Regions from separate parts of the Branchiibius cervicis genome, predicted to be linked through region 1. Evidence: riboswitches for the same ligand, from Rfam matches in the RefSeq annotation. Region 1 holds a riboswitch; each other region holds the start of a gene.
What was found. A riboswitch is a leader RNA that binds a small molecule or an ion and turns the genes downstream of it on or off. The one in region 1 is predicted to bind S-adenosylmethionine.

Region 1 (5,241 bases):
GATCCACCACGTGGCGTACGTCGAGAATTTGTAACCCTTGGTGTAGTCGAACTTCTCCACCGCACGAATCAGACCCAGGTTGCCCTCCTGGATCAGGTCGAGGAAGAGCATGCCGCGCCCGGTGTAGCGCTTGGCCAGCGAGACCACCAGACGCAGGTTGGCCTCCAGCAGGTGGTTCTTGGCCTTCTTACCGTCCTGGGCGATCCACCACAGCTCGCGCTTGAGCTTCATCTCGATCTTGTCGCCGGAGTTCAGCTTCTCCTCGGCGAACAGGCCGGCCTCGATGCGCTTTGCGAGCTCGACCTCCTGCTCGGCGTTCAGGAGGGCCACCTTGCCGATCTGCTTCAGGTAGTCCTTGACCGGGTCCGCGGTGGCGCCGGCGGTCACGACCTGCTGGGCCGGAGCGTCATCCTCATCGTCCTGGCGGATGACGAACGCAGCCGACTCGCTCTCCTCGGCGGCGGCCGGCTTCGCCTCCTCATCACCCTCACCGTCGGCGTCGCCGTCCGTGGCGTCGGCGGTTTCGCCGGCCGCGTCGGGGGTCTCGCCGTCGACGGTCTCCTCGACGACGACCTCCTCAGTGAGTTCGAGATCCTCGTCGGGCTCGATGTCCTCGGGTGAGTCCTGCTCGTCGGCAGCCGGGTCAGTCTTTTCGCTGGTCTTCTTGGCGGCGGTCTTGGACGTGGCCTTCTTGGCAGCGGCCTTCTTCGCCGGCGCAGCTGCGGCACCGGCGACCTTGGCCGTCGTCTTCGCGGCGGCGCGCTTGGCCGGAGCCTTCTTGGCGGTCGTCTTCCGGGCAGTCGCCTTCACGGGAGCCTTCCCGTCGGCCTTCGCTGTGCTGGTGTTCTCGGCCGCGTCATCAGGCGCTGTCTGGGTCTTCGACACTGAGGTCACTCGCTACCTTCCAGGACATGCAGAAGCCGTTGCGCTCACCGCGGCGGGGGTCCGCGGCACGACGAACGAGGTCGTTCACATCGATCGCGACGACTTCCGGGTCAGTGTTGGGGAGCATTTCCGGGGCGGGGAAGTCCCCCTTGCGGAATGCGCTGGTCACCATTATAAAACCCATCCGGGGCCAGATCATTCCGCAGGCCGCTCGTAAAAACCTCCGGAGCGCTCGGGACCGCCGGTCAGTCGGACGCTTCCGACGCCTTTTCGGGCCGCAGACCGGGCCGCACGGCAAGCACCGGGCATGCGGCATCCAGCAGGAGCCGCTGGGCCGCCGAGCCGAGGATCAGTTTGCCGACCGGGGTGCGATGCCGCAGTCCGATGACCAGCAAGGCAGCCTGCCGTTGAGCGACAACGCGCAGCACCTCCTCGACCGTGTCCCCGGTCCCGTCGGTCGGCACGACGTTCACCGAATAACCCTGCGCCGCAAGGCGAGTCGTGACATCGGTGAGAGGTTCGGGAGTGCCGCCGAGGTCGACGACGGTCAGAGGCAGCTGCCGACGCAGGCATTCATCCGCGCCGGCGTACAGCGCGGCAACGCCTTCGGCCGAATCTGCGTAGGCGACGACGACCGTCATCCCGATCTCCCTCCCCGAGGGCACCCCGGGCCCCAGACGTTACCTGAACGTGCCACCCAAGGGACGGGTGTCGGCCACGACGTCCGCGGTGATCGCCGCGATTTGGTCGTGCTCGATCAGGAACCCGTCGTGCCCGTGTTCGGAAGCGATCGTGAGCAGCGGTTCCCTGCCGTAGGCGGCGACCATCGTTTCGGACAGGGCGGGCGGGAAGAGGCGGTCACTGTCGACGGCGACGACCCGCAACAACCCGTCGTACCTACCGAGCACGTCGGCCAGGTCGCCACGGTCGCGGGTCACGTCGTGGGTGGCCATAGCCCGCGTGAGGTTGACATAGGACCCGGCATCGAAGCGGCGCACCAGTTTGGCGGCCTGATGATCCAGGTAGCTCTGCACGGCGAACTGGCCGCCGTCGACCGGCCGGTGAGCGGTCTGCGGCGCGAGCCCGAACCGATCGTTCAGCTCGGCCGCCGAACGGTAGGTGGTGTGCGCGATCCGGCGCGCCAGGCCGAGGCCGGCCTCGGGGGTGTCGCCGCTGTCGTAGTAGTCACCGCCGTGCCAGCCCGGATCGCTCTCGATGGCGACCAGTTGGGTATGTCCCCAGGCGACCTGATCGGCGGTGGCCCACGGGGTACTGGCGATGACCAGCGCGGCGCCGGTGCGCTCGGGGTAGCTGCCGACCCATTCGATCGCCCGCATCCCACCCATCGAACCGCCGAGAACCAGTTGCCAGCGATCGATGCCCAGATGGTCGGCGACGATCGCTTCGACGTTGACCTGGTCGCGGATGGTGGTGCGCGGGAAGCGGGAACCCCAGGCCCGGCCGTCGGGCGCCACGGAGTGCGGGCCCGTCGTACCGCGGCACCCGCCGACCGCGTTGACTGCGACGACGAAGCCGGTGTCGGTGTCCAACGGAGCGCCCGGGCCGATGATGCCGGGCCACCAGCCGGGGGTGGGCTGACCGGGGCCGGCCGGGCCGACCACGTGCGCGTCCCCGGTGAGTGCGTGCTCCACCAGGATGGCGTTGTCCGCGGCCGCAGACAACCGGCCCCAGGTCTGGTAGGTGATCACCAGGTCCGGGATGTGCTCACCGGATTCGGTGACGAATGCGGGTACGCCGATCGCGTGCGCCCGGGGATTGGCGCCATCGGGGGTGGGCAGCGTCCGCTGCTGCGTGATACGGGATTGAACGACAGTCATCCTGGCCTCTCCGGACGGGAGGGGCCGGTCGGTCGGCCCCGCGGTTGCCGGACGCGGGATCCGGCCTTGTCCTCACCCGGGGCACCCCACCGCGAGGAGGGTTGCCGTCCAGCTAGCCGGGGCTTGTCACTGGAACTCTTGACCCGTCAAAGATAACGCACCGGCACTGATCGCGGAATGCGACCGGGCCTCTAAGGCCTGCCACCGCTGCGGCCGCGTTGCAGCACCGCCAGCAACTCGGCGTACGGGCCGATCAGGTAGGCCAGGTCACCGGCCGCGAAACTGGTTCCGCGGCGCGGCGGGTGCTCCAGGGATCCGTCGGCCCGGCGGATCGCGACGACGCGGGTGCGGGCCGACAGTTCGTCCATCGTCACCGAATCCAGCCCGCTGCCCACCTCGAACCGGCCCACCATGAAGGATTCACCGTGCACGGAGAACGTGCCCAGGACGTGAAGGCCGAGGGCCGCACCGACGAACCACGGCACGGCGAGTTCGACCGTGGGCAGCACGTTCTGGAAGCCGAACCGCTCGACGACAGCACCGGCCAGATCACGGTCGAAGATGCGCACGACGACCGGGACGCCGTCGTCGTGCGCGGAACCCCAGCGCGGACCCAGCAGGGCGCGCACCGCGATGGCCACCTCGATGTTGGTCAGGTCGCTGCTGGTGACCACGGCCACCGCCCTGGCGCGACCCAGGCCGGCGGATGCCATGGTGTCCGGCAGCGCCGCGTCACCGTAGATCACCGGTACGTCGAGACCGGCGGCGGTCTCGGTGAACCGGGTGTGCTCGGCCCGTTCGACGACCACGACCTGCTCGCCGTGCTCGCGCAGCGCGCCGGCCACCGACATCCCGAACGAGCCCAGCCCCACCACGACGGTGTGCCCGGTCATCCGACGCGCCCGGGTGCGGGCCGCACCGTGCGACAGCCGGCGCGAGATGAGCACGTCGGCGAGGAAGGCCATGACGATGGCAGTGGTGGTGACCCCGGCGAACATCAACAGGATCGACCACAGTCGCAACCACGGCGGTTGGGTGGCGAAGTTGAAGTCGCCGTAGCCCACCGTTGCAATCGTCTCGCTGCTGAAGTACAGCGCGTCGAGGGCGCTCATCCCGGGTTTGCGGTACCCGCGCCACAGCACGATGGTCGAGACCACCAACAAAGTGGCGAGCACGGCGGCCATCCGGAACAGGTTCGGATTGGCGTCACGGGCGAAAGTTTCGGCGGTGTGCAGCAATCGGCGCGGCAGCGGTCGACGGGCCGCATCCGGTGCGGCAGGCAGTGCCGTCGGCAGAATGAGCTGCTGACGGCCGAAATCGTCTCTGGTGCCGAGCATCACGGCCCGCTCGCCGGCACGCACGATGTGGTCCCGGCCCGGGCAGGCCGTCACGTCACCCCCTGCTGCAATGACGGCAACGGGTGCGAGGTCGCCGAATCTGGCCCGCAGACTGGCGTCCTCGGTGACGGGGAACGTCGCCACGACGAAATTCGTCCCCTCGACGTCGATGTCGTGCACGGTCCGCCCCAGGCACGCCTCCATCACCGAGGGGGTGGCCAACGCCGCGACGTCGAGCACGACGTGCCGCCCCGACCCACCCGCCATGGCTGCCCCGACCGTGGCGTTCGACAGTTGCGTCACGATCCGCGCACCGGGCGCCAGTTGATCGGCCAGCAGGGCGATCTCCAGGTTCCATCGCTCGTCGTCCGAAACGCACACCACCGCCTGTGCTCGCTCTACGTCACATTCGGCGAGGGCTCCCGTCGCTCCGAACTGGGCGGTGACCACCTTCAGGTGCCACCGGTTCTGCGCCGCCGACACCCCTGCGTCGCCAGCCGGGACCAGCAGCATCACGTGCTCCCCCGACTCCAGCAACTGTTCGACCAGGCGCAGGGCGAATCCGGAGAAGCCACAGACCACGATGTGCCCAGGCATTCCCCGAACGTAGCGAGCGACGCACCCAGCGCGAGCGCACTTAACCCGATGGTTACACGCTCACGCGGACATCGACTCCGGCGGCCGCGCGGGCACCGCGTTGGTGACCGCCTCCGAGAGCAACTGGGCCATCGGGTAGCCCGGTTCCAGGTGCAGCGCCCGCTCGCAGGCCAGCGTGGCGTCGGCGCCGCCGCCGTGTCCCCAGGAGTTGGCCGCGATCAGCGTGAGCACCGGCGCTTGGTGGTGGCAGGGAATCACCGGCAGGGCATCGATCATCGACCACTGCATCCGCCGAGGCCCCGGCAGCGGCGTCCCGAGCCGCAACTGCCGGTCGATCTGCGCGAAGTGCGGCTGACAGTCGATGTACTGGCTGGAGGCGTGCTCTCGCGGAAAGGCCTCTGGGGCAAGCAGACTCAGGACCACGTCCCGCCATGCGTTGTCGCGCAGCGCCCGCACGGCGATGATCAACTGGTCGTGATCGCACCCACCGCGCAACCACGCCAGCAGCGACGCGGCCACTGTGCCCGGCGCCCGCGGGATCTGCTGCTCCCAGTCCGCCGTTCGCGGTCCGCTGCGCTGCAGCA
Region 2 (5,241 bases), 1.6 Mb from region 1:
CGGATCGGTCCGATCCCATTCAGTGCCAGGCCCTGCAGGAACCCCGACGTCACGGGTGTCTGGTTCCCACCGGTGATGACCAGGGTGATGCCGCTGACGACGGACAACGTGCCGAGGGTGACGATGAAGTCCGCCATGCGCAGTCGCGCAACGAGCACGCCGTTGACCAAGCCGACCACGAGTCCGGCGACGACCGCAGCGAGCATCGCCAATGCGATGTTCCAGCCGTGCGAATACGTCCAGGCGAGGACCACGGCCGCCCAAGGCAGGTTCGAAGCGATCGACAGATCGATGCCCGCAACGGTGATCACCAACTGCTGTCCCATCGACAGCACCATGAGGATGGATGCCGACACCAGAAGGCTGGTGATGTTGTCACCCGTCAAGAACTTCGGGGTGGCGATGAAGAAGACGATCCACAACAACACCAACGCAATCGGCGCTGCGTACTTCGCGATGCGCTCGGTGATCCGCCGGTCGCGCCGTGGTCGCGCTTCGACGTCAGCGTCGGCATGCGCTACTGCCTGCATGATGAACCTTTCGTGAGATGACGGTGGACCGGTGTCAGTTGAACGACTTGGGCGTGCCGAACGGGTCGTTGAACTTGCCGAACGGCTTGGGGAAGCTGCTGATCGCCTGCGACACATTCGCCTTATCGATGTAGGCGATGGGGGCGACGACCCGCTCGGGGATGCTCTTGCCCGCGACCTTCGCCATACACGCCTGGACGGCCATCTGGCCTTCGGCGTACGGGTACTGGGTCACGGTGCCGGTGTTGGTTCCCGTCTGCACCGACTTCAGCATTTCCTGGATGCCGTCAACCGAGACGATGCTGACCTTTCCTCCTTGCCGGCGTTCTTCACCGCCTGCGCCGCACCGAGACCCATCGTGTCGTTGGCGGCGAAGATCCCGGTGATGTCCGGGTGCGCCTGCAGGATGGTGGTGGTCACGGACAGGGCCGTGTTCTGGTCATAGTTGGCGGGCTGCTTCGCGACGACGGTCAGCTTGCCCGCCGACTCCTGCGCGAAGCCCTTCTCCCGGTTGATGCCGTTCTGCTCTCCTGCAATGCCTTGCAGGAGGGCCACCTTCCCGGTGCCACCCATGGCCTTGCTGAGATTGCTGGCCGCGAGCTTGCCGGCCTCCAAGTTGTCGGAGCCGATAAAGGATGCGAACGAGACGCCGGCGGCCTTGGCGGCCGATGGGTCGATCTGGGTGTCGAGGTTGAGGATTGGGGTGTTTTTGCGCGCCACAGGAACCAACGGTGTGATGACGTTGGTCGCGTTCACCGGAACCACTGCGAAGCAGTTGAAGTCCTGGCCGGCCAGTGTGCTGATCTGCGCGTTCTCGCCTTGCGAGTCGGTCTCATTCGACCCGGCCTTTACCGTCACATCGACGCCTTGCGCCTTGCCTTCCTGGACGGCTCCGTCACGCAGTGCGGCCCAATAGGGGTTGGAGAAGTCGCGAGTGACGATGGCGATCTTCGCTTTCGAGCCCGAGTTAGACGATTGACCACTACTCGTGCCGCCACGTCCACACGCGGCCGTCGTGAGAACGAGTCCGGTGATCGCAACGGCCACCAGGCCGGTCGTGGTGTGCTTACTCATGGGAATCTCCTTGTAATGGTTGTGCTTGTTTTCCTGGAAGATCGGAAGCTGGCCGCGGGCACACGACCCACGGGTAGGAATCAAAGCGGCGCGAGTCCGCACGACGCGCGACGTAGCAACGTGCAGGGTGGTCGACACGCGGCCAGGTCCGGCGGTGCTATCCCGGCGACCAACGCGAGAAAGGACTGAACCGCTGCCTCGGCCAGCGCTTGCACAGGCTGCGCAATGGCGGTCAGCGGCGGATCGAACAGGTCGAACCACGGGGCGTCGTCGAAGCACACCACCGACACGTCGAAAGGGACCCGGAGTCCCAGTTCTCGGGCTGCTTTGAGGACACCGACACCCATCAGCCCGTCCGCCGCCACAATCGCGGTCGGACGGCTTCTGCGGCTCAGCAACTCCTTGGCCGCCTGATGGCCGCTACCTTCGCGGAAGTCGCCCTCTTCGACCAACACCGCTCGCGGCGACACGCCGGCCGTCACCAGGGCGTCACGGATCTCGCCGCGTCGTTCTCGGCCAAGGGGGTCGTCTGCGGCGGCGCGACGACTCCAATTCGCTTGTGACCCAGCGCTACGAGCATCTCGGCTGCTTCGCGAAGCGCTTCCGTGGCATCACTGCGGACCGTCGGTAGCGACCGAAGATAGTTGGCTTGCTCACCGGTGCCGGGGACGGTCAGCGGTCGATCCAGAATGACCATCTTTGCGCGGCCCGCAGCGGCCTCCCGCAACGCTGGGGTACTCGACGCCACTGGCACGAGGATCACTCCGTCAGCTCTGCGACCGCCCAACAACTCACTGAGGTACTCGTCCTGCCGCTCGACGTCCTCATCGGAGTTGCACAGCATGACCGAATACCCGGACGCTCCCGCCTGTCGTTCGATCTCGCCGGCCAGTTCGCCGAAGAACGGGTTGGACACGTCCGAAACGATCAGTCCGAGCGCCTTGGTCGACTCGGTGCGCAGCGCGCGCGCCGCTGTGTTCGGCCGGTATCCCAGTTGCTTGGCAGCCGCGAGGACTCGTTCTCGCGTGGCGGCGGAGATGCGGGGGTTGCCCGAAAGCGCCAGCGACACGGTCGCGTCGCTGACGCCGAGCTGGCTGGCGATGTCCTTGATCCGGACAGCCATCGCTACACCTCCTCGTATAAACGATTAACCGACTATGGCAGATGGTGAGACAGATCACAATCCCCCACAACCGTTCATGGTCCAACACGGGGGTGCCGGACCAGTCCCGCGCGTGGCGCCACCATTGTCTAGTCAGGCAGTAGGCATTTGTTCTCCTGGCCCGTCGTGGGTAACGTGCCACACGGCAACGAGTGTCAGCGACAAGCCCTGGCTGGCTGACCGGCAACCCTCCCACCCGCGGCGGGGTGCTCCAGGTGAAAGCCCGGCTGCGGCAACCCCGTGGCAAGCGCGTGGTCTCCGCCGCGGGACCCTGACAACGGAGGTTCCGTCATGACTGACACCACCAGCGACCGGCAGCAGACGACATGAAGTTCCTCGCCATCACCCTCATCGTCCATGCCCCTGACCCCGTCACCGGCCACCAGGTATCCACCCATGATCGCTTCGCAGAGGTCATCGAAAACGCACTCCTCGCAGAGCAACTGGGCTTCGACGGGTTCGGAGTCGGCGAACGGCACGAGCGCCCGTTCATCTCCTCCTCGCCGACGGTCGTGCTCTCGCACATCGCTGCACGGACCCGGTCGATTCGACTGTTCACGGCAGTGACCACCCTGAGCCTGCTGGACCCGGTGCGCGCGTTCGAGGACTACGCGACCCTGGATCATCTTTCCGGCGGCCGGCTCGAACTCATCATCGGCAAAGGCAACGGGGCCGCCCAGCGCGACCTCTTCAACGTGACGCCCGAGGACCAGTGGGCGCGCAACGCCGAGTCGTTCGAAGTGTTCCGCCGCCTGTGGCAGGACAACCGGATTACCTACGACACCCAGTTCCGTCCGCCGCTGCGCGACGCCGAAGTGTGGCCGCAGCCCTACCAGCACCCGATCCGTATCTGGCATGGCTCGGCGACAAGTCACGAGTCGGTGGATCTGGCCGCGCGGTACGGCGACCCGCTGTTCTCCGCGAACGTCACGAATCCGATCGAGCCCTACGCCGAGCTCATCGACTACTACCGGCAGCGGTGGGCCCACTACGGCCACGACCCGGCGCGGGCCACGGTGGGCGCCGGCACCGCCGGTTACTACTCGCACCGCAACTCGCAGGTCGCATTGGCGACCTATCGTCCTGTGTGGGAGGGGAATTCGGCTGCACAGAGGCGGGCGGGGGTGCCGCAGGTCTTCACCACTTTCGAAGACTACGTCGAGCACAGTTCAGCCCTGATCGGTTCCCCGGCGCAGATCATCGACAAGGTTCACCGCTACCACGACCAGTTCGGCCACAGTGTGCTGCACGTCCACGCGGACGCCGGTGGCCTGACCCCGGAGCAGCATCGCGACAGCCTGGCGTTGTTCCAGTCCGACATCGCGCCGACCCTGCGGCGCGACATCCCCGATCCGCCGTGGGGCTGGGGTCCGCCGGCTCAGAAGCAGGCAGCAGCAACTGTGGCCACCGGGGCCGTCTCGCACGCCCTGGCCACGGGGTGAGCACGTGACGGTGAGACCGTCGCCGTCACGGGGCGGCAAACTGCAACCCCACCTGCGTCTCCAGGTCGGCGCTGGCCGCGTGCAACGACACGTCCCACGTGGGGTCGGCGACCACGCCGTTCTGCGCGACGCCGCCCCAGCGCTGGAACGCCTTCACCGACGCCGCCGTGTGCGGTCCGAACTGGCCGTCCACGCCGCCGGGCGTGGTGCCCCACTGACCGGAGGCACCGGTGGTGAGCACCTGCTGCAGATGCGTGACGACGGCACCCGAAGCGCCCTGCTGCAGGGTCGGCATCGCTCCCCCGCCGGGCAGGGCCGCCCAGGTGAGCGGGCCTACGATCCCGTCCGGCGTGAGCCCTGCACCCTGCTGGAAGTCGACCACGGCCGCCCTGGTGCGCGGCCCGAAGTTGCCGTCGACGACCACGCCCAGGTTCGGCGTACGCCGTAGCGCCCGCTGCAAGCGCTTGACCGCATCGCCCGTGGCGCCCTGCTGGATCGTCGGCTGACCCGGATTGGAGTTGCGCGTGGTGATGGTTGTCGGCGTGCGCAACCACGCCTCCTGGGTGACCGCGATCATGGAGGCTGCGTCGATGATGCCGATCGAGTTCCAGGTGAACATGGCGTACGCCGGGGTTGACGCCTGAGCACCGGCCGGCACCGGAACCCCGAGCTTGCCCGCGAGCCAACCCACGGTGCCGTATCCGCACAGCGACACGCAGTGGTCCTCCGCGTCGTCGGTGGTGAAACCCGTTCCGTACCAACCGGTGTGGCCGTCGTTCCCCCAATACGCCTGCTCCACCTGGTTGGCCGCAATGCCGAGCTTGACCGGTCCTCGACTGATCGCACTGTGCAGATTCCCGGAGTTGGTGTAGTCCACCAGGTAGTGCGGACCGTCGTTGTATTCGTAGCTGCCCGAGGTGAATCCGTCGGTGCGCATGGTGTCCATCACCGACACCAGCTGAGCACCCTCGAGGACGCCGTGCCGGGTCGCCCAGGCAATGACTTGCTGGTCGGTGATGAAGATCTCCGGTGA
Region 3 (5,241 bases), 990 kb from region 1:
GACAAGGACGCGCATGCCTGAGACTTTAGCCGTGGATTCGTCGCCGTACGCCGAGTGGCTGGGTCTGGCTCTGGACCAGGCGCGCGTCGCCCTCCCCACCGATGACGTGCCGGTGGGCGCAGTCATCGTCGACGCACACGGTCGGCTCATCGGGGCCGGTCCGAATCGCCGTGTCGCCGACGCCGATCCGCTGGCGCACGCCGAAATCGTCGCCATCCGGGCGGCCGCGGCGACCCTCGGCCATTACCGCCTCGACGACTGCACCATCGCGGTCACGTTGGAGCCGTGTCTGATGTGCGCGGGCGCGATCATGCAGTCGCGGATCGCGCACATCGTCTTCGGCGCCTGGGATCCCAAGGCCGGTGCGTGCGGGAGCGCCTGGGATGTCATCGAGCAGAACCCATCCCCGCACCGCGTGGACTCGCTCGGCGGGGTCCGGCGGGACGAATGTGCCCAGCTCCTGACCGACTTCTTCCGCGCGCGACGCCGTTAGCCCGGCCGGCTCATTCCTGCCAGGGATAGAACGGCGGCATGTCGCTGGACGTGCGCCCGGTGAACTCGGTGTCGCGCTTCTCCAGGAACGCTCGCACGCCCTCCTGGCCGTCGGCGAAGCTGGTGTAGTACATCGCCAGCGAGTCGATCCGGTGCGCTTCCATCGGGTGCGGCTGGGCGCTGTTGCGGTACATCATCTGCCGGGTCAACGCGATACCGACCGCCGAGCGACCGTCGATGAATTTGCGGGCCAGTTCGTACGCCGCGGGCAACAGTTCGTCAGGCTCGTGCAGTGAGCGGACCAAGCCACCCGCCAGGGCCTCGTCGGGGAGAGGATGTCCGCGGCGTACGTCCATTCCAGGGCGCGGGAGATGCCCACGATGCGCGGCAGGAACCACGACGAGGTGGCCTCGGGCACGATGCCCAGGCGCCCGAAGACGAAGCCGATCCGGGCTTTGGTCGAGGCCAGGCGGATGTCCATCGGCAGCGTCATGGTCGCCCCGATGCCCACGGCGGCGCCGTTGATCGCGGCGATCACCGGCTTGGTGCAGGCGTAGATGGCCAGGGAAACGCGCCCGCCGGTATCGCGCACACCCTCGAAGATCTCGGGGTCGTCAAGGCGCTCGGTCAGGTCCTGCACCGTCGGCGCCAGCCCCGGCGTGAGGCCGAAGACGTTGCCCTCCTTGGTCAGATCCATACCGGCGCAGAAGGCCCGCCCGGCGCCGGTGACCACGACGACGCGGGTGTCGTCGTCCGTGCTGGCGCGGGTGAAGGCGTCGACCAACTCGTTCGCCATGGTCACGGTGAAGGAGTTCAGTTGCTCGGGCCGGTTGAGGGTCAGCGTGCAGATCCCGTCCACGACGCTGTAGTCCAGGGTTTCGTAGTCGCTCACGGATCGATCATCCCGCACGGCGTCGGCACGTGGAGTTGACGGGTCACTGAAACAATGTCTACTCTCCCGGTAGGCATTGAGCGTCGATGACAAGCCCTGGCTGGTCGACCAGCAACCCTCGTTCCGCGGTGGGGTGCTCCAGGTGAAAGCCCGGCCCGTTAGCGAACCCGCGCGGGCAAGCGCAGTGACGCAGCCTCGGCCGCGTCACGAAGGTCGTCGGCTCACGTCGTGGCCTTCGAACTCGTTGGAGTCGTCCATGTCCTCACCTCCCGGTTATGCACAAGCCGCAGTCGAGCAGGTTGCCGACGTTGCTTCGGACCCCTCTGCTGACCGCACTGCCCGCAGGGTCATCCCGCAACGGCACCCGTGGCGCTGGGTGGCCGCCGCCGGTGTCGCCGTCCTGGCAGCGATGGCGATCAACGCGCTGATCACCAACCCGTTCTTCCAATGGGATCGTTTCGGCTACTGGTTCACCAGACCCGTTGTCCTGCAGGGACTTTGGATCACGTTGAAAGTGACGGCCGCAGCGGCGGTGCTTGGTTTCATCGGAGCGCTCGTTCTGGCAGTCGCTCGTCTGTCCAGCAATCCGTTGCTGCGGGCGGCCAGTTGGGCCTACACCTGGTTGTTCCGGTCGATCCCGTTGATCGTGATCCTGCTGTTCCTGGTCAACTTCGGCGCTCTGTACAAGACCATCAGTCTCGGGGTGCCCTTCGGGCCGGAGTTCGTCCGCTTCGACGAATCGCGGCTGGCCACCGACATCGCGTTGGCGATCATCGGTCTGTCCCTGGCGGAAGCCGCCTACGGCTCGGAGGTCGTGCGCGCCGGCATCCTGTCGGTCGACCAGGGCCAGCACGAGGCGGCTGCCGCGCTGGGTCTGCCCAAGAGGTACCAGTTCCGCAGAATCGTTCTGCCGCAGGCGCTTCGCTCGATCGTGCCGAACTTCGTCAATCAGTTGATCGGGCTCATCAAAGCGAGCTCGCTGGTCTTCTACGTCTCGCTACTCGACCTCTTCGGGCAGGTGCAGACGCTGGGCAGCACCTATCCCGGCGACATCATCCCGCTGCTGCTGGTAGCAACCGTCTGGTATGTGATCCTCACCAGTGCTCTGTCCGTGGTGCAGTTCTACGTCGAGCGGCACTACGCCCGCGGGGCAGTGCGGACGTTGCCGCCGACGCCGCTGCAACGGCTGCGCGCCGTCATCGGTCGCAAGCAGGTGACGGCATGAGCGCCGCGCCGGTCACCTCCGCCGCAATCCACGTCCACAACGTGACCAAGAGGTACGCCGACAACGCCGTTCTCGACGACGTGCAGTTGACCGTGCGGCCGGGCGAGGTCGTCGTGATCATCGGCCCGTCGGGATCCGGAAAGTCGACGTTGCTGCGTACGATCAACCACCTCGAGAAGCCGGACCTGGGCTATGTGCAGGTCGGCGACGAGCTCATTGGCGTCCGCGAACACGGTTCTGATCTGAAGGAACTCAGTGAGCGCGAGATCCTGAAGCAACGTGCACAGATCGGCTTCGTCTTCCAGTCCTTCAATCTCTTCCCGCACCTGACGGTGCTGGAGAACGTCGCCGCGGCACCCGTCGCCACCGGTCACACGGATGGGCCGACAGCTCGGCGGCGAGCTGCCGAACTCCTCGCCCAGGTCGGTTTGGCGCAGAAGGAAGATGCCTACCCACGGCAACTGTCCGGAGGTCAGCAACAGCGGGTCGCGATTGCCCGGGCGCTAGCTCTCGATCCGGGCGTGATCCTCTTCGACGAGCCCACCTCGGCTCTGGATCCGGAGCTGGTCGGTGAGGTGCTCGCGGTGATCAGGATCTCGCGCGCAGCGGTCGCACCCTGGTGATCGTCACGCACGAAATCGGTTTCGCCCGTGAAGTCGCGGACCGCATCGTCTTCCTCGACCAGGGGGTCCTCTTGGAGCAGGGGCCACCGGTCGAGGTACTGGACAACCCGGCGCATGAGCGGACCCGCGCCTTCTTGTCCGCGGTCCTCTAGCAATTCCGCAGCGCAGTCTCACCCGGCCCTGTCGTCAACAGGCCGGTCCACGAACCATTCCCGAAAGGAAACGTCATGACCTATCGTTCCCAGCCCGATCGCCGCACCCTGCTGCGCGGGGTCGTCGGTGGCGCCGCTGCCCTTGGCCTCGCGAGCTTCGCCACGGCCTGCTCCTCCTCCGACGCCGCTGAGTCCAGGAGCAAAGACGGCAAGACCGAACTCACCCTGGGCCAGCACTCCAACGGAGCGGCCGTACCGGCGAAAGTAACGGTGGCTCAGGTTGACGCGATTCGAAACACCCTGCCTCAGGGCGTCCTGGACGGCGGAAAGCTGGTCATCGGCATCGGCGCACTACCGGCCGGGTTCCCACCGTTGGCCTTCGTCGGCGACGACCAGCAGACGCTCACCGGTTCGGAGCCGGACCTGGGCCGTCTGGTCGCCGCCGTGTTCGGGCTCGAGCCGGACATCAAGAACTCCACCTGGGAGAACCTCTTCGTCGGGATCGACAGCGGTAAGACCGAGGTCGGTGTCTCCAACATCACCGACACCGAAGAGCGCAAGCGCAAGTACGACTTCGCCAGCTATCGCCAGGACAACCTGGCGTTCGTGGTGCCGAAGACCGATTCGTGGAACTTCTCCGACTACCAGAGCCTTGCCGGCAAAACGGTTGCCGTCGGCTCGGGTACCAACCAGGAGCGGATCCTGTTGGAGTGGAAGAAGAAGCTGCAGGGTGAGGGCAAGGATCTTCAGGTGAAGTACTTCCCGAGCAACAACGACACGTTCGTGGCACTGGCGGCCGGCAAGATCGACGCCTACTTCGGCCCCAATCCGGGCGCCGCCTACCAGGTGCGACAGACGCAGTCCACACCGAACGCGGTGCGCATCGCGGGCACCTTCTCCGGGGCCGGCTCCAGCCTGCAGGGTCTGATTGCCGCCACCACGAAGAAGGACTCCGGCCTGGCCAAACCGCTGGCCGCAGCCATCAACCACCTCATCGAGGACGGCACGTACGCCACCTGGCTGAAGGTATGGAACCTGTCCAACGAGGCGGTGAAGACCTCGCAGATCAACCCGCCCGGTCTGCCTCTGGACAACTCGTGACCCGAGGCCGGATCGGCATCGTCGGTGCCGGGGTGGCGGGGTCTTCGGCCGCCTGGCACCTGACGCGCGCCGGTTACGACGTCGAGGTTTTCGAGCAATACGAGGCCGGGCACGATCGTGGGAGTTCACATGGTTCGTCGCGGATCTTCCGGCTGGCCTATCCCCACCCGACGTACGTCGCGTTGGCCGTGCGCGCGTTGCTGGAGTGGCGAGTGCTCGAGGAGGAGGTGTCCGCCCCGCTGTTGGAGTTGACCGGGGGATCGACCATGGACCGCCCGCTGCTCTCGAGCCCCTGCACGCAGCGTTGCGTGCGGCTGGACAACGGACGGAGTACTGGTCCGCGGCGGATGTGGCCGATCGGTGGCCGGGCTTGCGGGTCGACACCGCGGCCCTGCACCATCCGGATGCGGGACGCTTGCATGCCGACGGTGCGGTGGCCGCGTTGCAGTCGGCGGCTGCCCGACGGGGTGCGACGCTTCATTTCCGCACGCCGGTGCGCCGCCTGCTGGTGCGCACCGACGGGCGGGTTTCGCTGGAAACGGATGACTCGGCGTACGTTGTGGATCAGGTGGTGGTCGCTCCTGGCGCTTGGGCGATCGGCCAGTTGCTGGACGGTCTGGTCCAGTTGCCGCGACTGCGGGTGACCCAGGAACAGCCGGTCCACTTCGCGGCGACGGATCCGCTGGCGTGGCCCAGCTTCATACATCACGGCGGCGCGGGCCTCCCGGCCGGTGGCGGCACGTACGGCGTGGGTAG
Region 4 (5,241 bases), 2.0 Mb from region 1:
GCAGGATCAGCAAGTCACTTCGCCGGCGACCGTACTTGGCCAGGCGGCCTTTGACGTCCTCGTAGAACGCCTTGCCGTCCTCCAAGGTCCCGTGCCGGCTGAAGATGGCGTCGGCGGAGGAGGCCGCGAACTCCCGGCCGTCGTGGGAGTCGCCGGCCTGGAAGATCACCGGGCGACCCTGGGGCGGGGACGGCACGTTGAAGCGGCCGCTGATGTCGAAGTGGTCGTCATGATGACCGTACGCGCCTGCGTCGGGGCGGGCGACGAACTGCCCGGAGTCGGGATTGGCCAGCAGGTCCGTCGGCGACCAGGAATCCCACAGCTCCGTGGCGGTCTGCAGAAAGGTCCGGGCGCGCTCGTAGCGCTGGTCCTGAGGCAGGAAGCCCCCGCGGCGGAAGTTCTCGCCGGTGAACGCATCCCAGGAAGTCACCACATTCCAGGCCGCACGGCCACCGGAGAGGTGGTCCAAGGAGGCGAATTGCCTTGCCACGTCGTAGGGCTCGTTAAAGGTCGAATTGATCGTGCCAGTCAGACCGAGGTGTTCGGTCACGGCCGCGAGCGCGGCCAGGATGGTGAAGGTGTCCGGCCGCCCGACGACGTCCAGGTCGTAGATCTTGCCGTTCTGCTCACGCAGCCGTAGCCCTTCAGCCAGGAAGAGGAAGTCGAACTTGCCCCGCTCGGCGATCTGCGCGAAACGCTTGAACGAGTCGAATTCGATGTGGCTGCCGGCGCCGGGGTCGCTCCACACGGTGGTGTTGTTGACGCCCGGAAAGTGTGCGGCCAGGTGAATCTGCTTGGTCATCGTGCGTCCTCTCAGGCCACGTAGCGGTTGGCGGGCCGGGTCAGGCCGAAGTGCCCCCGCAAGGTCGTGGCGTCGTACGTCCTGCGGAATGCCCCGCGCCGCTGCAGCTCGGGCACCAGCGCGTCGGTGATCTGGGTCAGATCGTGGGGCAGCGCACCGGGCCGCAGGCGTACGCCGTCCAGACCGGCCGCGTGCCAATCGAGGATCAGGTCGGCCAACTCTGCGGGCGTACCAACGAAGATCGTTGCGTCACTTCGTAGTTCATCCCCATCACGTACGTCGAGCCGCTCCTTGCGAGCGGAGGCGGCGGCGTACGTCTCGTCCAGGAAGACGACGACATCACCCAGGATGTTGACCTCCCCCGCGGTCCGGCCGGCCTGTGCCGTGGCGGCGCGGACCGCGGTGGAGATGTTGTGCGCGTCCGCAGCGTCGGTCGGGGTGACGAACCCCAGATCCGCACTGCGGGCGAGCAATTCGTATCCGGTCTTCTGGTGCACCAGCAACGAGACCAGTGGCTGACCCTGCGGCGGGCGCGGGGTGATCGAGGGTCCGCGCACACTGAACTGCGCACCCTCGAAGTCGATGTAGTGCAACTTCTCTCGGTCCACGAACCGGCCGGTGGCGACGTCACGGATCTCCGCGTCGTCCTCCCAGCTGTCCCAGAGGCGCCGCAACACCTCGATGTAGTCCTCGACCTCGCCGAAGAGGGCGCGGGTCAAGGAGGCAGGCACACCCTCGCTGGGAAGTTCCGGCGCCGGTCGACGTCCGACATTGCCGTATTCGTCCGCACTCACGCTCGAACGCACCCGTACCCCGGCGCGCCCGGTGCTGACGAAATCCAAGGTCGCGATGGCCTTGGAGACATGGAACGGCTCGGTATGCGGCGCCACCACCGTCGGCAACAGCCCGATGCGGGAGGTGGTCGGCGCCACCCGTGCCGCGACCAGATTCGCATCGAGGCGGCCGCGGACCCGGTCGGTACGGTCGCCTGCGGCTTGGTGGTGATCGATCTGCTGACTGAAACCGTCCTCGATCGTCACCAGGTCCAGCAGACCGCGTTCAGCCTGCTGCACCAGATCGGTCCAGTACCGAGCGGTGAACAACTCCCCCGGCCGGGCATCGGCCTCGCGCCATGCAGCGGGGTGCCAGCCGGCGCCGTCGAGGGCCACGGCTAGATGGAGATCGGACATGGTGGTTACCCATCTCGTCAGGTGCATTGCAACGGAAGTCGCCGTGCACATCGCGCTTGCACCTCCGGTCGGAGATGCCGGGTCATCACCTGGAGCACCCCACCGCGCAGGAGGGTTGCTGGTCAGCAAGCCAGGGCTTGTCGCTGACGCTCATAACCGAAAGTGAGGCTAGAGCAAACGAATCGTGATGTCTAATCCCTACTCCGGAAGTGGGTAATTAGGACCCTGACTCCACCCCGGGCAGGTTTGGAAGATCCCAGGCCACGCGGGGCCTCGCGAATCAGCGGGGCAGCCAGGCGTCCTCGACGTCGTTGAGCCGACGCACCTTCGCAGGCAGGGAGCCGGTGAGCAACTGCTGCACCGATACCTCGTCCAGAACCTGTCGCAGGCTGGACCGAACGGCCACCCACAGGTCGGGCAGGTGGGCGGCCACCCCGCCGTACGTCGTCTCATGCGGCCGCAGGCCGCACCTCGGCGAGGGGACCGTCGACGGCCCGCAGGATGTCGCCGATCGCGATCTCGGACGCGGGTCGGGCCAGGGTGTAGCCCCCGGCGCAGCCCCGTTGGGTGCGCACGATTCCGGCCCGGCGAAGATCGCCCAGGATGGCCTCGACGAACTTACGCGGCATGCCCTGGTCCTCGACGATCGCGTCGATCGTCAGCAAATCGGGTGCGCGGGCCGCCATCTCCAGAGCTGCACGCACGGCGTAGTCGCTTTTCGCCGAGATCTGCACGGCCATCCTCCGTCGACGCAAGGTTCTGCGGTCAGTTTAATCGTCCCCGCTAACACCCATCGGATCAGTAGGCATTTGCCATGCCGGGATGTTTGGCCTAACCTCACTTTCGGTTATGAGCGTCAGCGACAAGCCCTGGCTTGCTGACCGGCAACCCTCCGCAGCGGTGGGGTGCCCCAGGTGACGACCCGGTGAGCCAACCCGGCCCACAAGCGCATGCCATCGCAGCGGCTGAGTGCCGAATGCGATTGATCTGGAAGGTTATTCACACAATGACCCTGCTCGACGCCCGGGCTTCGGCCGACGCGGCGCAGACCTCCCCGCCGCGGCCGACGACCCGTTACGCACCGCGCGCCTTGTCTCCGCACCGAGACCCGGTCGCTGGTTGGCGGCCGCGGCGGTCCTCGTCCTCGTGGCGATGTTCGTCAACACATTGATCACCAACCAACGGTTCCAGTGGGGCATCGTCGCGCAGTACTTCACCGCGCCCTCCATCCTGCGCGGGCTCGGCCTGACGCTGGCGCTCTCGGCGTCGGTGTTCGTCGTCGGGTACCTCTTCGGGATCGCCCTGGCCGCGATGCGCCTGTCCAGCAACCCGATCCTGCGCAGCGTGAGTTTCACCTTCGTCTGGATCGTGCGGTCGGTGCCGGCCCTCGTCCAGGTGCTCTTCTGGTTCCAACTCGCCTCGCTCTACCCACGGTTGTCGATCGGCATCCCGTTCGGCCCGGAGTTCGCGTCAGTGCAGACCGCCAACCTGTTCTCGGGGATCATCGCCGCGTTCATAGCTCTCACTCTCGACGTGGCGGCCTTCTCCGCCGAGGTCGTGCGGGGTGGGTTGCTGTCGGTCGACCGCGGCCAGACCGAGGCTGCCGAGGCACTGGGCCTGTCCCGCCGCCGGATCTTCCGGCGGATCGTGCTGCCCCAAGCGATGCCGGCCATCATCCCGGCCAGCGGCAACCTCGCCAACGGCATGGTGAAGGCCACGGCCATCGTCAGCATCATCGCGGTGCAGGACCTGCTCTACTCGGCGCAGTTGATCTACAACGACAACTTCCAGGTCGTCCCGCTGCTCATCGTCGCAACGCTCTGGTACGTCATCATCACCACCGCGTTGTCGGTGCTCCAGTACGTCGTCGAGCGGCACTACAACCGCAGCCACCGCCGCGACGTGCGAACGCTGCGCCAGGTGGTGCGCGCGGGCCTGCCGCTGCTGCCCTACCGCAGCAAGGGTGCTCGCATCGACGCGGGAGTGGGCGCATGACCGCCGTTGCGAGGACTGAGCGGCTGCGCGAAGTGGGCGAGCCCCTGCTGCGAATCCGTGGCCTGCGCAAGGCCTTCGGACTCCAGACCGTGCTGGAGGACGTCGATCTGGACGTGCACACCGGCGAGGTCACCGTGCTGATCGGCCGCTCGGGATCGGGCAAGTCGACCCTGCTGCGCTGCATCAACCACCTGGAGAAGCCGGACAGTGGCTACGTCGAGATCGACGGCCGGATCATCGGCTACCGCGAGCACCGCGGCCGGCTGGTCGAGCGGCACCAGCGGGAGATCACCCGTCAGCGCGCCGACCTTGGGATGGTCTTCCAGCAGTTCAATCTCTTCGGGCACCTGACCGTGCTGGAGAACCTCATCGAGGCGCCAGTGGCCGTGCGCGGCGTGTCACGCACCGATGCCTCGCGTACGGCGTCCGAGCTGCTCGCGCGGGTAGGCCTCGCCGGTCGTGAGAATTCCTACCCGTCCCAACTGTCCGGCGGTCAGCAGCAGCGGGTCGCCATCGCTCGCGCGCTCGCGATGCGCCCGCGGCTGCTGCTCTTCGATGAGCCCACCAGCGCTCTCGACCCGGAACTGGTCGGCGAGGTCCTCGCGGTGATCCGCGACCTTGCAGCGGATGGCATGACGATGATCATCGTGACCCACGAGATGGCCTTCGCCCGCGAGGTGGCCGACACCGTGGTCTTCCTCGACGGCGGTCACATTGCCGAAAAAGGTTCTCCTGCACAGGTTCTCGATGATCCGCAGGATCCGGGGACCCGGGCCTTCCTCTCCGCGGTGCTCTAGCCCTCCCCCGCCGTACCCGCACTCACGACTCTCTCCCACGGTTTGGCGGTCGTTGCACCGCTGTGCCTGCGCAACAGGTGCAACGCCTACCAAACCTGATCCGCCCCCTCGAAAGGAACCACCACTATGTCCACACGCCCCCTTATCCCGGCCCTCGCCGTACTCGCTCTTGGCCTCGCCGGCTGCTCCTCCGCCGGTGAGGCGGCCACCACGGCGACCCAGCCCACCGCTGACCTGGTCAGCGCGGTCAAGGTCGACGACGCTGCCCGCAAGCTGCTGCCTCAGACGGTTCAGAAGTCCGACGTCATCACCCTCGGCACCACCCAAGCGGTCGGCACCGCGGGCCTGCCGCACGCCGGCGTTGACAGCACTGGCAAAGAGATCGGCCTGTCGATCGATCTGCGCAACGCCGTCGCCAAGAAGCTCGGCATCTCCTTCAAGGAGGAGTTCGGGACCT

Region 2: it holds a riboswitch for S-adenosylmethionine, as region 1 does, so the genes downstream of both, ACFQBT_RS14490 (LLM class flavin-dependent oxidoreductase) here and metX (homoserine O-acetyltransferase MetX) in region 1, are expected to answer to the same signal.
Region 3: it holds a riboswitch for S-adenosylmethionine, as region 1 does, so the genes downstream of both, ACFQBT_RS01145 (amino acid ABC transporter permease) here and metX (homoserine O-acetyltransferase MetX) in region 1, are expected to answer to the same signal.
Region 4: it holds a riboswitch for S-adenosylmethionine, as region 1 does, so the genes downstream of both, ACFQBT_RS16600 (amino acid ABC transporter permease) here and metX (homoserine O-acetyltransferase MetX) in region 1, are expected to answer to the same signal.

What each region holds. Positions count from the first base shown of each region.
Region 1 covers NZ_JBHSWJ010000002.1:1,161,403-1,166,643, reverse strand. The annotation lists gene ACFQBT_RS06225 (RNA polymerase sigma factor) at 1-894, opposite strand, end outside; gene ACFQBT_RS06220 (hypothetical protein) at 860-1,084, opposite strand; gene ACFQBT_RS06215 (universal stress protein) at 1,131-1,526, opposite strand; gene metX (homoserine O-acetyltransferase MetX) at 1,566-2,723, opposite strand; SAM riboswitch class IV at 2,759-2,867, opposite strand; gene ACFQBT_RS06205 (NAD-binding protein) at 2,915-4,657, opposite strand; gene ACFQBT_RS06200 (DUF4192 family protein) at 4,718-5,241, opposite strand, start outside.
Region 2 covers NZ_JBHSWJ010000002.1:2,786,748-2,791,988, forward strand. The annotation lists gene ACFQBT_RS14465 (ABC transporter permease) at 1-530, opposite strand, end outside; gene ACFQBT_RS14470 (hypothetical protein) at 565-792, opposite strand; gene ACFQBT_RS14475 (substrate-binding domain-containing protein) at 798-1,742, opposite strand; gene ACFQBT_RS14480 (substrate-binding domain-containing protein) at 1,685-2,086, opposite strand; gene ACFQBT_RS14485 (LacI family DNA-binding transcriptional regulator) at 2,083-2,727, opposite strand; SAM riboswitch class IV at 2,911-3,022, shown strand; gene ACFQBT_RS14490 (LLM class flavin-dependent oxidoreductase) at 3,093-4,208, shown strand; gene ACFQBT_RS14495 (peptidoglycan-binding domain-containing protein) at 4,234-5,241, opposite strand, start outside.
Region 3 covers NZ_JBHSWJ010000002.1:174,657-179,897, forward strand. The annotation lists gene upp (uracil phosphoribosyltransferase) at 1-15, opposite strand, end outside; gene tadA (tRNA adenosine(34) deaminase TadA) at 14-493, shown strand; gene ACFQBT_RS01135 (Clp protease/crotonase-like domain-containing protein) at 504-701, opposite strand; gene ACFQBT_RS01140 (enoyl-CoA hydratase-related protein) at 698-1,384, opposite strand; SAM riboswitch class IV at 1,457-1,572, shown strand; gene ACFQBT_RS01145 (amino acid ABC transporter permease) at 1,641-2,609, shown strand; partial or broken gene ACFQBT_RS01150 (amino acid ABC transporter ATP-binding protein) at 2,606-3,384, shown strand; gene ACFQBT_RS01155 (ABC transporter substrate-binding protein) at 3,460-4,485, shown strand; partial or broken gene ACFQBT_RS01160 (FAD-dependent oxidoreductase) at 4,413-4,658, shown strand; gene ACFQBT_RS01165 (FAD-dependent oxidoreductase) at 4,691-5,241, shown strand, end outside.
Region 4 covers NZ_JBHSWJ010000002.1:3,202,645-3,207,885, forward strand. The annotation lists gene ACFQBT_RS16580 (NtaA/DmoA family FMN-dependent monooxygenase) at 1-802, opposite strand, end outside; gene ACFQBT_RS16585 (LLM class flavin-dependent oxidoreductase) at 814-1,992, opposite strand; SAM riboswitch class IV at 2,040-2,150, opposite strand; gene ACFQBT_RS16590 (hypothetical protein) at 2,273-2,425, opposite strand; gene ACFQBT_RS16595 (RrF2 family transcriptional regulator) at 2,442-2,732, opposite strand; SAM riboswitch class IV at 2,838-2,947, shown strand; gene ACFQBT_RS16600 (amino acid ABC transporter permease) at 3,145-3,987, shown strand; gene ACFQBT_RS16605 (amino acid ABC transporter ATP-binding protein) at 3,984-4,784, shown strand; gene ACFQBT_RS16610 (transporter substrate-binding domain-containing protein) at 4,911-5,241, shown strand, end outside.